DNA from 3 places in the Marinomonas dokdonensis genome. Region 2 is predicted to be linked to each of the others. Evidence: predicted binding sites of a transcription regulator. Region 2 holds the regulator's gene; each other region holds the start of a gene.
The links. The regulator sigma-54, encoded in region 2, starts transcription at its own class of promoters, with help from an activator protein. The targets are predictions, from matches to a motif close to TGGCACNNNNNTTGCTNT.
Positions count from the first base shown of each region.

Region 1: hmpA (NO-inducible flavohemoprotein) is a predicted target of sigma-54. The motif match lies at 2,802-2,819, and genes of this name have one in related genera.
Region 3: flgB (flagellar basal body rod protein FlgB) is a predicted target of sigma-54. The motif match lies at 1,663-1,680, and genes of this name have one in related genera.

Region 1 covers NZ_JBRAND010000003.1:207,039-211,755, reverse strand. Annotated here, with positions in the region: gene ACUM5Y_RS08725 (group II truncated hemoglobin) at 1-144, shown strand, start outside; gene ACUM5Y_RS08720 (DMT family transporter) at 190-1,077, shown strand; gene norR (nitric oxide reductase transcriptional regulator NorR) at 1,083-2,663, opposite strand; gene hmpA (NO-inducible flavohemoprotein) at 2,898-4,088, shown strand; gene ACUM5Y_RS08705 (GNAT family N-acetyltransferase) at 4,085-4,717, opposite strand, start outside.
Region 2 covers NZ_JBRAND010000004.1:51,892-56,608, forward strand. Annotated here, with positions in the region: gene mgtE (magnesium transporter) at 1-618, opposite strand, end outside; gene ACUM5Y_RS10995 (HPr family phosphocarrier protein) at 623-892, opposite strand; gene ACUM5Y_RS11000 (PTS sugar transporter subunit IIA) at 902-1,351, opposite strand; gene ACUM5Y_RS11005 (RNA polymerase factor sigma-54) at 1,371-2,855, opposite strand; gene lptB (LPS export ABC transporter ATP-binding protein) at 2,932-3,657, opposite strand; gene lptA (lipopolysaccharide transport periplasmic protein LptA) at 3,668-4,168, opposite strand; gene lptC (LPS export ABC transporter periplasmic protein LptC) at 4,146-4,717, opposite strand, start outside.
Region 3 covers NZ_JBRAND010000001.1:613,114-617,830, reverse strand. Annotated here, with positions in the region: gene ACUM5Y_RS02920 (chemotaxis protein CheV) at 1-622, shown strand, start outside; gene ACUM5Y_RS02915 (CheR family methyltransferase) at 692-1,513, shown strand; gene flgB (flagellar basal body rod protein FlgB) at 1,715-2,104, shown strand; gene flgC (flagellar basal body rod protein FlgC) at 2,110-2,559, shown strand; gene ACUM5Y_RS02900 (flagellar hook assembly protein FlgD) at 2,567-3,271, shown strand; gene ACUM5Y_RS02895 (flagellar hook-basal body complex protein) at 3,284-4,717, shown strand, end outside.

The DNA of each region.
Region 1 (4,717 bases), on a different contig from region 2:
GAAAAAGCCATGTGGCTCAACTGCATGAGGGATGCCCTAGATGAACTCGGCTACCCAGCGGACTTAAAAGACTATTTATTAACTCAGCTGCACTTTCCTGCAGAACGTATCCGTCAAGTCAGTGCCGCAAAGCGCAACCTTTAATCACCCTCATCCACAAAAGATGGTCACTTCTGAAAGGACTCCGAAATGGGTTTAAAAAGCGCGTATTACCTTGTTTCTTTAGCCGCTATTTGGGGAGCCTCATTTCTCTTTATGCGCATTGGGGCACCTTCATTAGGTGGCGCATGGCTTATTGAAGGCCGTGTAGGTTTTGGTGCCGTCTTTCTTTTCTTAGTCATGGTGCTCTTAAAAAAACGCACTCATTTTAGAGAAAACGGAAAACATTACGCCATTATTGGCCTATTAAGCGCTGCACTGCCGTTTCTTTGTTATGGCTATGCCGCCCAGTATTTATCCGCTTCATTAATGTCTGTAGTGAATGCTTTAACGCCGATTTTTGGTACGGCGATCAGTGCTCTTTATTTTCGCAAAGCGCTGGAGGCAAACAAAGTATTTGGCTTGTTACTTGGATTAATTGGTGTTGCAGTCATTGTCGGATTCGATCCAGAAATCGTCAAAGAGAACAATCTCTTAGCTGTATTTGTGGTGATGTGCGCTCCAATTTGCTACGGCATTGTCAGTGTTTACACGCAAAAAGCGAAAAAAGTAGACCCTATTACCAACTCTTATGGCTCCATGTTGATGGCAACCTTGTTCATTGCGCCATTGTTAATCTTTATTCCACCGAATTCGGCGGAAGACATTAATTGGATTGTGATCGCTTCGGTTATCGCTCTAGGCGTTATTTGTACTGGCGTCGCCTTTTTGATTTTCTACAAACTGGTGGACGATATCGGCATGCCGTCCACATTAACTGTGACTTTCTTGATCCCTATTTTTGGTGTCTTCTGGGGCGTCATTTTCTTAGATGAAACTGTCGGCTGGCATACGCTTATCGGCACTATTTTAGTCATAATAGGCACTATGAAGGTCACAGGATTCACCTTGAAAACCGTTGTTAAGCCAACAGGTTAAGTCTTTTAGGACTTAACCTGTCTCACCACTTTAATACCGAGTCGCTTAGCTAAGCGCGCTAGATTAGCTCTGTCCATAGACAGAAACTTAGCCGCCTCTGTCCAATTACCATTAGTATTGTCCAATGTGTTACGAATTAGGTTTCGTTGATAAGCCTCTGTTTCTAAACGAAAATTAATGGGTTCTTTGGCTATGCTGTGACGTTCAGCCATTACTGTGTTTTGCATCCCTTCTTTTTCACCTCTATCTATCTGTAACCCTTTTAGATGATTTTTAGAGATAACAGTAATCCCAGATGGGATATCTGCCTTGGCAAATAAAGCCGCACGAGAGATAACATGTTCCAGTTCGCGTACATTTCCAGGCCAATGATACGTTTCTAATAACCCTATGGCAGAGCTGGATAAAGTAAGTTGTTGTAAGCCTAATTTACGGCGGAATCGTTCAGCGAAGAAACCGGCTAATAGAGGAATGTCTCCTTGTCGATGCCGCAAGGCCGGAACCTGAATAGGAAACACACTGAGGCGATGGAAAAGGTCAGCACGAAAACGTTGTTCTGACACTTCGGTTTCTAAATGACGGTTGGTGGCGGCGATAATTCTCACGTCGATTTTACGAACTTGATCTTTACCAACCGCTTGGATCTCTTGGTTTTGAATGGCTCTTAGTAAGGTGCCCTGTACCTCTAATGGTAACTCACCGATTTCATCGAGGAACAAGGTACCTCCATCTGCAAGCAAGAACTTACCTTGGCGATCACGGTCTGCACCGGTAAACGCTCCTTTCACATGCCCAAATAGTTCACTTTCAATTAAATGATGAGGAATGGCCGCGCAATTCACATACACCATAGGAGAGGCAGATCGTAGGGATGTTTGATGAAGCATACGGGCGACAAGCTCCTTACCAACGCCTGTTTCCCCTTCAATCAAGATCGCAAAGTCAGAAGGTGCCACCAGCTTAATGGCTTGCTCTAGCGCTTTCATCAGATCACTCTGACCGATCATCTCACTGCCATCTTTCACTTGGCCTTGTTCATTGATGGCTTGCAATTCCTGTTGAGCTTGCCATGTTTTATCTTCCAATTGCTCCATCAACATAGCTGTATTCAAGGTCATAGCGGACATGGCGCCAATGATCTCCAACGCTCTTGCATTAATGTCATCAAATACACCAGGAGTAATACTGTCTAGGGTCACCACACCGATCAATTTGCCTTCTAAATACAAAGGTACCCCCATACAAGAATGCACCCGTAGATGATCGTCATGGCCAATGACCATGCCATCGTATGGATCTGGTAATGTAGAATCAGCAGGAAAACGGACAGGGTAATTGCTCTCGCAAATCACTTTCAGTCTAGGATGCTCTTCAATGCTAAAGCGTCTTCCCATCAGATCATCAGATAAGCCCCGCTGAGCAATCGGTGTCAGCACGTCATTATGGTTTACAAGTAATACAACCGCATCGCAATCAATGATAGAGCGTATTGCATACACCAATTCTTCAAAACGACTGGAATGAGCAACAGAGCCCGCAAGATCAAGTGCAAAGCTAAGTAGGGCGTTACTTGAAACCTTATTCATAAAAGAAATCCATTATGGCAATCAAATTTAAGTCTTATTGACTCAAAGGTATCATAAATATTTTATTTAGATAGGTCACATTGACTCTATAAATAAATCAAAAACCATAACCTTATGTTTTTATTGACTATTTTTATTTGGCACGAACTTAGCAAATAATAGAGATAGCAAACACATTAAGTGTTTATTCATTGAGAGCTTATTAACTAAGGGCTTATTCATTAAGGAGACATCATGCTATCTCAACAACATATAGACACGGTAAAAGCGACCATTCCACTATTGGCATCCGCTGGAACAGCGATTACAGAACATTTCTACAATCGTCTATTTACTCACCATCCTGAGCTACAAGATGTGTTCAACATGACACACCAAAACACAGGACGCCAGCCGGCTGCCTTGTTTAATGCCATTGCGGCCTACGCAACACATATTGATAACTTAGACGTACTCACCAGCGCGGTTATGCGTATTGCTCATAAGCACACTAGCTTTAACATCAACCCAGCTCAATACGATGTTGTCGGTCATCATTTAATCGAAACGCTTCGAGAACTCGCACCTGACGCTTTTACACCAGAGGTAGAAGAAGCTTGGGGAGCGGCTTATAAGCAACTGGCCGATATTTTCATCAAAATAGAAAACGATCTTTATGAGGAGCGCGCTGCACAAGCAGGTGGCTGGAAAGACTTCCGTCGCTTCAAAGTCATTTCTAAAATTCCAGAGTCAGAACTGGTCACTAGTTTTGTTTTTGCCCCTGTCGATGGAGGCAATGTCATTGACTATCTTCCAGGTCAATACCTAGGCGTTAAAGTTCACCCTCAAGGCAATGAATACGATGAAATTCGCCAATATTCTTTATCTACCGCACCAAATGGTAAAACATACCGCATCAGTGTGAAACGTGATGGCGAGGGTGATCTTGCCGGTGTCATGTCTCACTATCTACACGACCACCTTAACGTAGATGATGAAGTGGAATTAATGCCACCAGCGGGCGACTTCATCTTCCAAGACAAACAAAAACCAGTGGCTCTCATTTCTGGTGGTGTTGGTTTAACGCCAATGCAGTCCATGTTGGACACCTTGAACCAACAGGGTTACTCACAGCCTATTAGCTATTTACATGCTTGTGCCAGCTCACACCAACATTCCTTTAAAGACCATGTGAATAGCCTAAAAGGGTCTTTACCTTTGAGTGTACACACTTGGTATGAAAAGCCAGATAAAGCAGAAGAAGGTGTCTATGAAGGTAAGATGGCACTAGAGCCAACCAAAAATGACCTGCCTATTGAAGATGGTGATTTTTACTTATGTGGACCTGTAAATTTCATGATGTTTGCAAAACAGCAGCTGGCATCACTAGGTGTATCGTCTGATCGTATTCATTATGAGCTGTTTGGCCCACACCAAGACATTTAATTATCTTGTTTAAACGGCAAAAGTGCGTGAGTGTCTTGGTGATACTCACGCACAGCTTGGGCTTCTTCTTGGCAGTAATGATCAATCGCTTCCGCAAAGCCTGGATGCGCAATATGGTGAATACTGTAGCTAAACACCGGCTCAAAGCCTCGCGCAATTTTATGTTCCCCTTGGGTACCCGGATCAAAGTGCTGTAAGCCACGCTCTAAACAGAACTCGATTCCTTGGTAATAACAGGCTTCAAAGTGCAAACAATCCACCTCTTCGATACAGCCCCAGTAACGCCCATACAAAGAGCGCTCATCAAAGAAGCACCATGAAGCGGCAATCGCTTGTTCTCCTCGATACGCCTGCACTAAGAGCACGCTATCACCCATGGTCTGGGCCAGTTGGGCAAAGAATTCACGGCTTAGATAACCTTGTTGACCACGTTTTGCATAGGTTGACTGATAACACTGATAAAACAGCTCTATGTCATCTTCAGTAAGCTCAGAACCTAGACGACGGGTGAGGTGTATACCTTGTTGCTGTACTTTTTGTCGCTCCTTACGAGCTGCTTTGCGTTTGCGGCTGGAGAAATGACTAAAGTAGTCCTCCATGCTTTTATAATCCCGATTAAACCAATGGAA
Region 2 (4,717 bases):
TGTTTCCATAACATCGCGAACGGTTAAGTCCGTATCGGCCACCAGTAATTTGGTGATGGGGAGAGAGCCGAGTAAGCGATCGGAGCGGCTTACCACCAATAGGCTGTCAGTCATGTCTGGCAGTTCTTCATGACGTCGCAAATAGCGAAATACAATATCCAGAGTGATATTCGGACGAATTGTGATGGTGTCCGTGTTCATCAGGCCGCCGGCCGAGTCTTCAGAGTAGCTTAATAGTGTTTCGACTCGAGTTCTGTCTTGGGCCGTCATAGAGGCCAAAACTTCTTTTACAACTGTCTCTGGTAGATGTTGGAGTAAATCGGCGAGGTCATCACTTTCAAAGTGTTCAGAGACAGCCACTAAGCGCTCTGTATCCATCTCTTTTAGGAATTGGACACCTATGTCTTCGCTTAGGTATTGAAGGACGTCACCTTCGTTTTCGGAATCGATAAGCTCCCATAGGAGTTTACGTTCTTTTGGTGGGGAGGATTCTAAAAGGCGAGCAACGTCCTGTGCGGGTAGGGCCCCGTTCAGAAGGTAACGTATTTGCATGGTGGCACCGGACTCAAGAGAGTCCGAAACCGTTTGCAGATGAGTTAACATGGATTGCTCAGACATGAGTCTACTCGTCTTCGTCAAAACGATTATTGATTAATTCAATAACGCTTTTTAAGGCTTCAGCTTCGTCTTCACCGTTGGTCTTAATCTTGATCTGAGTGCCCTTACTGGCCGCTAGCATCATCATGGCCATAATGCTTTTGCCGTCTACATTGCGGCCATCTTTTTCAATCGTGATGTCGCATGAAAATCTAGACGTTGTTTCAATAAGCTTGCCGGCGGCACGAGCATGCAAGCCTAACTTATTTATAATGGTAACTGTCTCTTCAAGCATGGCTGTTCCTTATAATAAAGAGTGGAACGTGTTGAACAATTCTTCGTCAGTCTTCGCCGCTCTAAGTTTGTCTAGGGTTTCTGAAGATTGCGCCATTTCGGCAATTTTCGCCAGCGTTGATAAATGCTGGTCACATTCATGTGGCGGTACAATTAAGGCAAAAATCAAATCCACAGGCTTTCTATCGATGGAGTCAAAATCAATCGCTTCGTTGAGGGACAAGACGACAACTGCCGTATGGTTAGCTGACTCAAGACGACAATGAGGAATGGCGATACCGTTACCAACCCCTGTACTGCCTAGTTTTTCACGCCCTAAAAGAGCATCGTAAACAGCGCTGTTTTCACAGTGTAAGCGGTCCGAAACAATGCTGGCTAGGTTCTCTAAAACTCTTTTTTTACTCACTATGTCTTGTTTGGCAAAACACAACTCAGTTTTTAGTAGTGATTTCAATGGCATGATAAAGGTCACATCCGTCTTAAATCAGTCGTTTTCGTTCATTGGAAGGAGGGATGTTCATCGCCTCTCGGTATTTGGCGACAGTCCTTCGCGCTACTTGAATGCCTTGGTCCGCTAGCGTTGTCGCCAGCTTATTGTCACTCAGTGGTTTCTTAGGTGGCTCTTCCGCCACCAATTTCTTGATCATGGCTCGGATGGCGGTTGAAGAGCACTCACCACCTGAGGCTGTATTTACATGGCTGGAGAAAAAGTATTTAAGCTCAAAAATACCTTTTGGCGTGTGCATGTATTTCTGCGTTGTCACACGGGAAATGGTTGATTCATGCATGCCGACTTCTTCTGCAACATCATGCAATACCATAGGTTTCATGGCTTCTTCGCCAAGCTCAAAAAAGTCAATTTGGCGGTTTACAATACAGCTGGCTACTTTTAACAAAGTTTCATTACGGCTTTGTAAACTTTTTATGAACCATTTTGCTTCTTGCAAAGAGGTCTTAATGTAGGTGGCATCTTCCGTGTTGACGGCTGTGCTCGCCATGGCTGAATAAGTTTCATTGATTTTGACGGGTGGCAGGGCGTCGTTATTGAGCTCCACTTGCCAAACATCATTCACCTTTTTCACCGAAACATCAGGAATAACATAATCGGTATCGCCATGATCAATAACAGAGCCAGGTCTTGGATTAAGCTGTTGAATTAAATCAATGACCTCTTTTAAAGCGGCTTCCTTGAGCTTGGTTTTACGGATTAACTGCGTAAAGTCGCGGTTGCCTAATAGAGGTAAGTAATTATCAATTAGATTGTGAGTATTTTTATAAAGAGGGTGATTCTGGAAAGCTTCCAGTTGTACTAATAAACAGTCTCTTAAATCAATTGAACACACACCAACCGGATCAAAGCGCTGAAGTCTGTGCTGCACGGCAATGACTTCATCAAACTCTAGGTCCTCAAGCTCTTGGCTTAGAGATTGCCAAATGTCGTCCGGTGTAATGCTCAGATAACCATCAGATTTAACACATTCAATAATGGCGTAAGCGATTTCAATGTCCCGGTCAGACATGTGGGTTAGATTAAGCTGCCAAATGAGATGGTCTTGAATGCTTTCATCAGGAGCATTGCGGCTTTCAAAATCTGTGTCGCCACCTTCGTAGCCACTCTGTTCGCCTATTGATGCCGAGTTCTGATAGGTGTCATCCCAATTACTATCAATAGACAGCTCTTCAGGAATGCTATCCGTCCATTCAGATTCAATGCGAGCTTCTTCAGCTTCGATAACAGGGTTTTCTGATTCGGTTTTTTTATCCGTTTTTTCTTCGCTGCTTGTTGTAGTTTGGACGATAGGGCTTTCATCGTCGTCAATTTCAAGCAGGGGATTGGATTCAAGAAATTCATGGATCTCTTGCTTCAAATCTAAAGTAGAGAGTTGCAACAGGCGTATGGCTTGTTGTAACTGAGGTGTCATGGTCAGTTGTTGACCGATTTTAAGCTGTAAAGACTGCTTCATAAAGCAACTCTTTCTAAATAGGTGAATTGGAACGAGTTATGCATACTACTCTCTTTGAACAATAATGATAAGGGGGTTATAGGCGGAAATCGTCGCCTAGATATACCTTTTTCACCTGTTCATTATTGATAACGGTTTCCGCGTCGCCAGAAGCAATGATATGACCATTGCCGACTATGTAGGCTTTATCACAGATGTCTAGGGTTTCTCGTACGTTATGGTCGGTGATTAAAACACCTATGCCACTGTCTTGCAGATGCTTGATGATGAGCTTGATGTCGCCCACCGAAATCGGGTCTACACCCGCGAAAGGTTCATCTAATAAAATGAACTTTGGATTCATTGCCAGAGCGCGAGCAATTTCTACGCGGCGTCTTTCGCCACCGGAAAGGGCCATGCCGAGGTTCTTGCGAATGTGAGTAACATGAAACTCTTCAAGCAAACTTTCAAGCTTTTCTGCTTGCTGAGCTTTGTTTAGCTCCTTGCGAGTCTCCAAAATAGCGGAAATATTGTCTTCTACAGACATTTTACGAAAGATGGAGGCTTCTTGGGGTAAGTAGCCAATGCCTTTTTGTGCACGGGTATGCATGGCATTACTGGTGATGTCTTGACCATCAATAAAAATACCGCCAGCATCATTGCTCACCATGCCCACAATCATGTAGAAGCAAGTGGTTTTGCCTGCGCCATTAGGGCCTAATAAACCGACGGCTTGACCAGATTCAACAGATAAAGAAACATCTTTCACCACTTGGCGCTTTTTATAGCTCTTGGCGAGATGTTTTGCTTCTAGAAGTGCCATGTCATTCTCTTTATTCTTCTGTTTGAGGTTGTAATGTCATAGTGACGCGACCAGTGCCTTTTTTGCTGGCTTCAAAGGCGCCAGTGTTCACCATATACAAGATATAATCGGCAGAAACCTTGTTGTCGGTTTGATTCAGGTAGCCATCTCCAGTGATCTCCAGTCGGCCTAGAGTCGTTGAGTAATGAATTTGGTTGCCTTGGCTAATCACCATGTTGCCTTCGAGATCAATCTGCTGGCTGAATTTGGCAGGCTTACCCTTAGCTTCAAGCTTATTAAATTGCTGTGTTGCTAAATCAGTATTGATTTTTAGGTAGTCCGCTTCAATTTGGATTGAACCTTGAGTAATAAACACATTGCCTGTGTAAATGGCTTCCCCAGTTTGCTGATCAAAAGAGGCTTCATCCGCCTGTATGTCAAGAGGTTGGCGGGTATCATCAGGAAGGGCTAATGTTTGCTGGCTGATAGCAGCAGCCATGAACATGGAGCTAATTTTTAGGAGTAGGTTCATAGTGTCCTCTTACGGAACGCGTCATAACAACTTTTTCCGAGTTGATATAGGCAATGATTGTTTCTGCTGTGGTCGTGCCTTGTGTGGAATACAGCTTTGCATGACCGTAGCTGGTTAAAGACTCGTCTTCGTCCAAATAATGAATCGTATCTGATGACAAAGTAATGTCGGCAGAGTTTATATGTTTTTTTGTGGCATTGGCGTTTTCAGTTAATAATATATCACGACTTCCATCTTCAATTGAGCCTTTGTCTGCTTGGGCATTCCATGATCCCAATTCTGCTTGGCGCTCTACATAGGGATGCTGAAGCAGCGTTTTCTTATCTTTAACATAATGAAGGGTTTGTTCAGCGTTTAAGGTCTCAATCAATTTTCCATTGGCATCAAATTCTTTAATTCTAACTTTCGTTATAAAGTAGTCTGGGGATGTGCTGAGTGATTCGCTTGTTACAAGGTTGCCTACCCGGCCAGTATTTACGCCCCAAAATACCGCGGCTATAGCTATGACAACTATAGCCAGCATTAGGTATTTAATGGCGGTACGTTCGA
Region 3 (4,717 bases), on a different contig from region 2:
TTTCTTAGTACGCGGAGTTGAGCGTATTGTAAACATGAACTGGAGTGATATTCAGCCACCGCCAAAAGGCTTGTCCAATGACAACTACTTAACAGCGGTTTGTCAGGTTGACAAAGAAATGGTCGAAATTATCGATGTGGAGCAGATTCTTTCCGAAGTGGCTCCGACTCGTCAGGCTATTTCAGATGGTATTGTCACCGATGATGTGCAGGAAAATGCCAAGCAACATCATATCCTAATCGTAGATGACTCTTCCGTGGCGCGGAAACAGATTAAACGCTGTATGGAGCAAGTTGGCTTTGCTACGACAGTGCTGTGTGACGGTCGAGAGGCTCTTGAGTTCCTGCAAGGTATGGTTGCTGATGGCGCAGATGTTACTAAAGAGTTTTCTATGGTCATTTCTGATATCGAAATGCCAGAAATGGATGGTTATACACTAACCACAGCGATTCGTAATGATAGTCGCTTACAAGATCTATTTATCTTGTTGCATACCTCTCTAAGTGGTGTCTTCAATGAAGCGATGGTTAAAAAGGTAGGAGCGGATGGTTTCCTTGCTAAGTTTCAGCCAGATGAACTGGCAAGACTGGCGATCGAAACTGTTCAAGTGCAAAGTGAGTAATTGATTCGACTTTGTTGAATAACTGTTAGAGCTCAATGCTGAAAATTGAGCCTGAAATATGGAGTGTTAATGCTCAGTAGTGCCAATGCTATTACACCTAATGGTTATGTTAAATTTCGAGATTACTTGCAAAAAGTATGTGGCATTTCGCTAAGTGATAACAAACAATACTTAGTGGCAAGCCGACTAGGCCGCATTTTAGAGCGAGAGAAGTTTGATAAAATTGAGCGCTTAGTTGAAGTGCTTGAAGCGGGCCGTAACCCTAAGCTCAAAGAAGAAGTCATAAACGCCATGACGACTAACGAAACTTTGTGGTTTAGGGACTCCCACCCTTTTGAAATACTCAAAAATAAGTTGCTGCCTGAGCACGCTAACGTCCCTTTAAGAATCTGGTCGGCTGCTTCTTCGACGGGTCAAGAACCATACTCCATTAGTATGGTGGTCGAGGAGTCCAAAACTCATAGCAGTCGCTGTGAAATTGTTGCAACGGATATATGCACCAATATCTTAGCTCACGCTAAGCAAGGGGAATACGATAGTTTAGCCATTGCTCGGGGGTTGGGGTTAGATCTTCAAAATAAATACTTCGATAAAATTGATGATAAAACTTGGAAAATTCGCCCTCAGATCAGTAAGCGTGTGAGCTTTAAACACTTAAACTTAATCGACTCTTTTAGTGCCTTGGGTAAATTTGATATTATCTTTTGTCGTAATGTGCTGATCTATTTCTCAGCTGATTTGAAAATGGATATTATTAAACGCATGCACGCTTGCTTAAAGCCCGGAGGATATTTGTTTCTTGGTGGCGCGGAGGCTTTGAGTGGTCTGTCAGTTTACTTTGAAATTGTCCAGTGTCACCCTGGAATTGTTTATAAAGCGAAAGCTTTGTAATTAGAACTCTTGTTTGTAGGCCCGCTTATGCAAATAAGCGGGCTTTTTTTGTCTAAAAAATCCCCACTTTAAGCTATTCGCTATTGCCGCTTTTTGCCGATCAGGAAAAAGTGAAACATTAAGGTGTTGATTTCGTTGTGTTTTTTATTTGGCATCATTATTGCTTTATGTATGTGAAGTGAATTAATACATGAGGTTAGGATGGCAATTTCGTTCGATAAGGCATTTGCAGGACACGATAAAATGTTGGGTTTTAGAAGTGCTCGTGCTGCCATACTTGCAAATAATATCGCCAATGCCGATACGCCTAATTACAAGGCAAGAGATATCTCTTTTGACGGCATGTTGGCGAATGAGCAAGCGAAATTGAAGTTGTCGGCAACCAGTCAGAACCATTTGTCTGGCGGCTCTAGCGCAACAGAAAGCGGGCTTTTTTATCGTAATCCTAATCAGCCATCTTTGGATGGTAACACTGTGGATATGCAGCGCGAACAAGCTGAATTTGCAGAAAACTCGTTACAGTTTGATACCAGCTTTATGTTTCTCGATCGCAAAATTAGCGGCATGAAAAAAGCGCTGACAGGGAATTAATTTTTATGTCTTTAAGTAATATTTTTGCTATTTCAGGCTCAGCTATGAGCGCCCAGACAGTCCGACTGAATACTGTGGCGAGTAATATGGCAAACGTGGACAGCGTGGCAAGCTCTGCAGATCAAACCTATCGAGCACGTAAGCCTGTGTTTTCACAGATGATGAATGACAATATGAAAAATTATGGTTGGTCGAATGCCACCATAGACGAGAGTGGTGCTGGGGTTGGGGTGAAAGTGGATGCCATTGTGGAGTCCGATGCGCCGTTACAACCTAGATATGAACCAGATCACCCTATGGCAAACGAAGAAGGTTATGTGTTTTACCCAAATGTAAACCCAATGGAAGAGATGGCTGACATGATGTCTGCTTCAAGATCCTTCCAAACTAACGTGGAAATTATGAACTCGGCCAAAAGCATGATGCAAAAAATGTTAACGCTTGGTCAGGTATAGGTGATGTATGGCAAATATATCCGATAGTAATCCTTTAAATGGCTTAATCGCTCAGTACGGCACAGAAGGTGCTAAGGCTAAGGCTGGTATCGAAAAACCAGCGGAAGCGGTCACTGAAGCAGGCCTTGCTGATCAGAATGTGTTCCTAAAGCTCTATATTGAACAGCTTAAAGGGCAGGATCCGACTGCGCCTCAAGACACCAATGATATGGTGGCGCAAATGTCTCAGTTTAGCTCATTAGAGAAACTCACCAGCATTTCTGATCAGTTAGAAAATATGGCCTCGGCACTCACCTCTAATCAAGCGTTAAGCGCTTCAACATTAGTAGGTAAGTCAGTCATGATGGATGGCAGCAAGACTGCTGTGACTGATGCTCAGGATGAGGTGTTATTAAAAACCGTTATTCCTGAAGGCTCACGGTCCGCGACATTGAAGATTTATGATGCTGACAATCAGTTGGTAAGAACCGCCGAACTCACTGGGGCGGAGTATAAATGGAACAGACAAGATGATGAGGGAAATATTTTGCCGTCTGGTGAATACCGTTTTGCCGCTTCATCAATGAATGAGAAAGGTGAAGTGTCGGCAATGACGACGCAGCTACCTACTCGCATTCAAGGCGTCACCATTAATGGTGAAAATGGCACGGTTTTAAACGTGGAAAATCACGGCAAGATCAATCTTACAAATGAATTGGAAATTTTAGGGTAATCGGAGGGTATTATGGGTTTCAATACAGCGCTTTCAGGCATTAAGGCCTCAGCAGACTATTTAAGTGTGACAGGTAATAACATTGCCAACGCCGATACTACAGGTTTCAAAAAGTCACGTATCGAATTTGACGATCTCTACAATACCAGTGTTCTTGGTGCCGGCAGTAACAACAGTATTGGTTCTGGTGTTAGTGTGAGTAAGGTGGCGCAAGAATTTTCTTCCGGTAACCTATCTTATACCGATAACAACTTAGACTTAGCCGTTGATGGTAGTGGTTTCTTTGTATTGGGTGGTAATGTTGCTCAATCTTATACCCGAGCTGGTAACTTCAAGTTGGATGCTGATGGTAACTTGGTGACAAACAATGGCCTTAATGTACAAGGTTATAATGCAGTTGACGGTTTAGTGGGAGGTAATCTTGAAAATCTGGTAGTGCCTACGGATCGAATTTTACCTGAAGCAACATCGCAAATTGATTTGAAAGTGAACCTTGACTCCCAAGGGGATGACGTACCGCCTTACATTAAAGATGATTTTGACCCGACTGACCCGGATACGTTTAATTATACTCAAACGGAAAGTGTGGCCGATGCCAATGGTCAGAACCACATCATCACTTACTATTACGCGAAAAGTGAGTTGCCAAATACCTACCGAGTCTATGCTGCTGTGGATGGCAACATGACAGACGATACGGGTGTGCCTTTCATGCCAGAAATGTACGCAACCTATAATAATGCAGAAGGTGGCACAGACTATAACAATGACGGTGTGACTGAAGCGCCATTCGAACTTTTATATCTGGGTGCTGCTGAACCGACTATTGATGATATTGCAGCGGCCACGAAAACGCCTTTGGCGGTAACGGGTACCCTTAATGGGGTTGCCATTACGAGTGCTTTAGATCCAACTGCGGTTCGTGATTCTAGTACGGTTGCTCGTGAAGCCTTTGACCCATTAGATCCAGCCACCTACAACTACGGCAATACTAAGACCATTTATGACTCCTTGGGTGAATCCCATACCGTTGGTTACTACTTCATTAAGCAGGGTGAGAATAATACTTACGAGCTTCGTGTAACCATGGATGGAGAAGAAACTTATTTGAATCCCTTAGATGGTCAAGAAACGCCATTCTTGGCGGCAGGTACTAATATTGCGTTTGATGCCGCAGGTAATTTTACGGGTGCGTATCGTGGGATCCCTCCTTTTGGTATTGCGGAGCCGGTTACCATCGAACTAACGGGTTTAGACCCGAGTAACCGTTCAGCGATTGCTCCGCTGGACTTTACTGGCTCAACTCAGTTTGCTTTAGACAATACGGACCATTTTGAACAGGATGGTTTTGCTGCTGGTGAACTGCAAGGTGTGTCTTTTGATGAAGATGGTTTCTTGGTTGCCACTTATACTAACCAGCAAACGGCAACACTTGGCCAGTTGGCG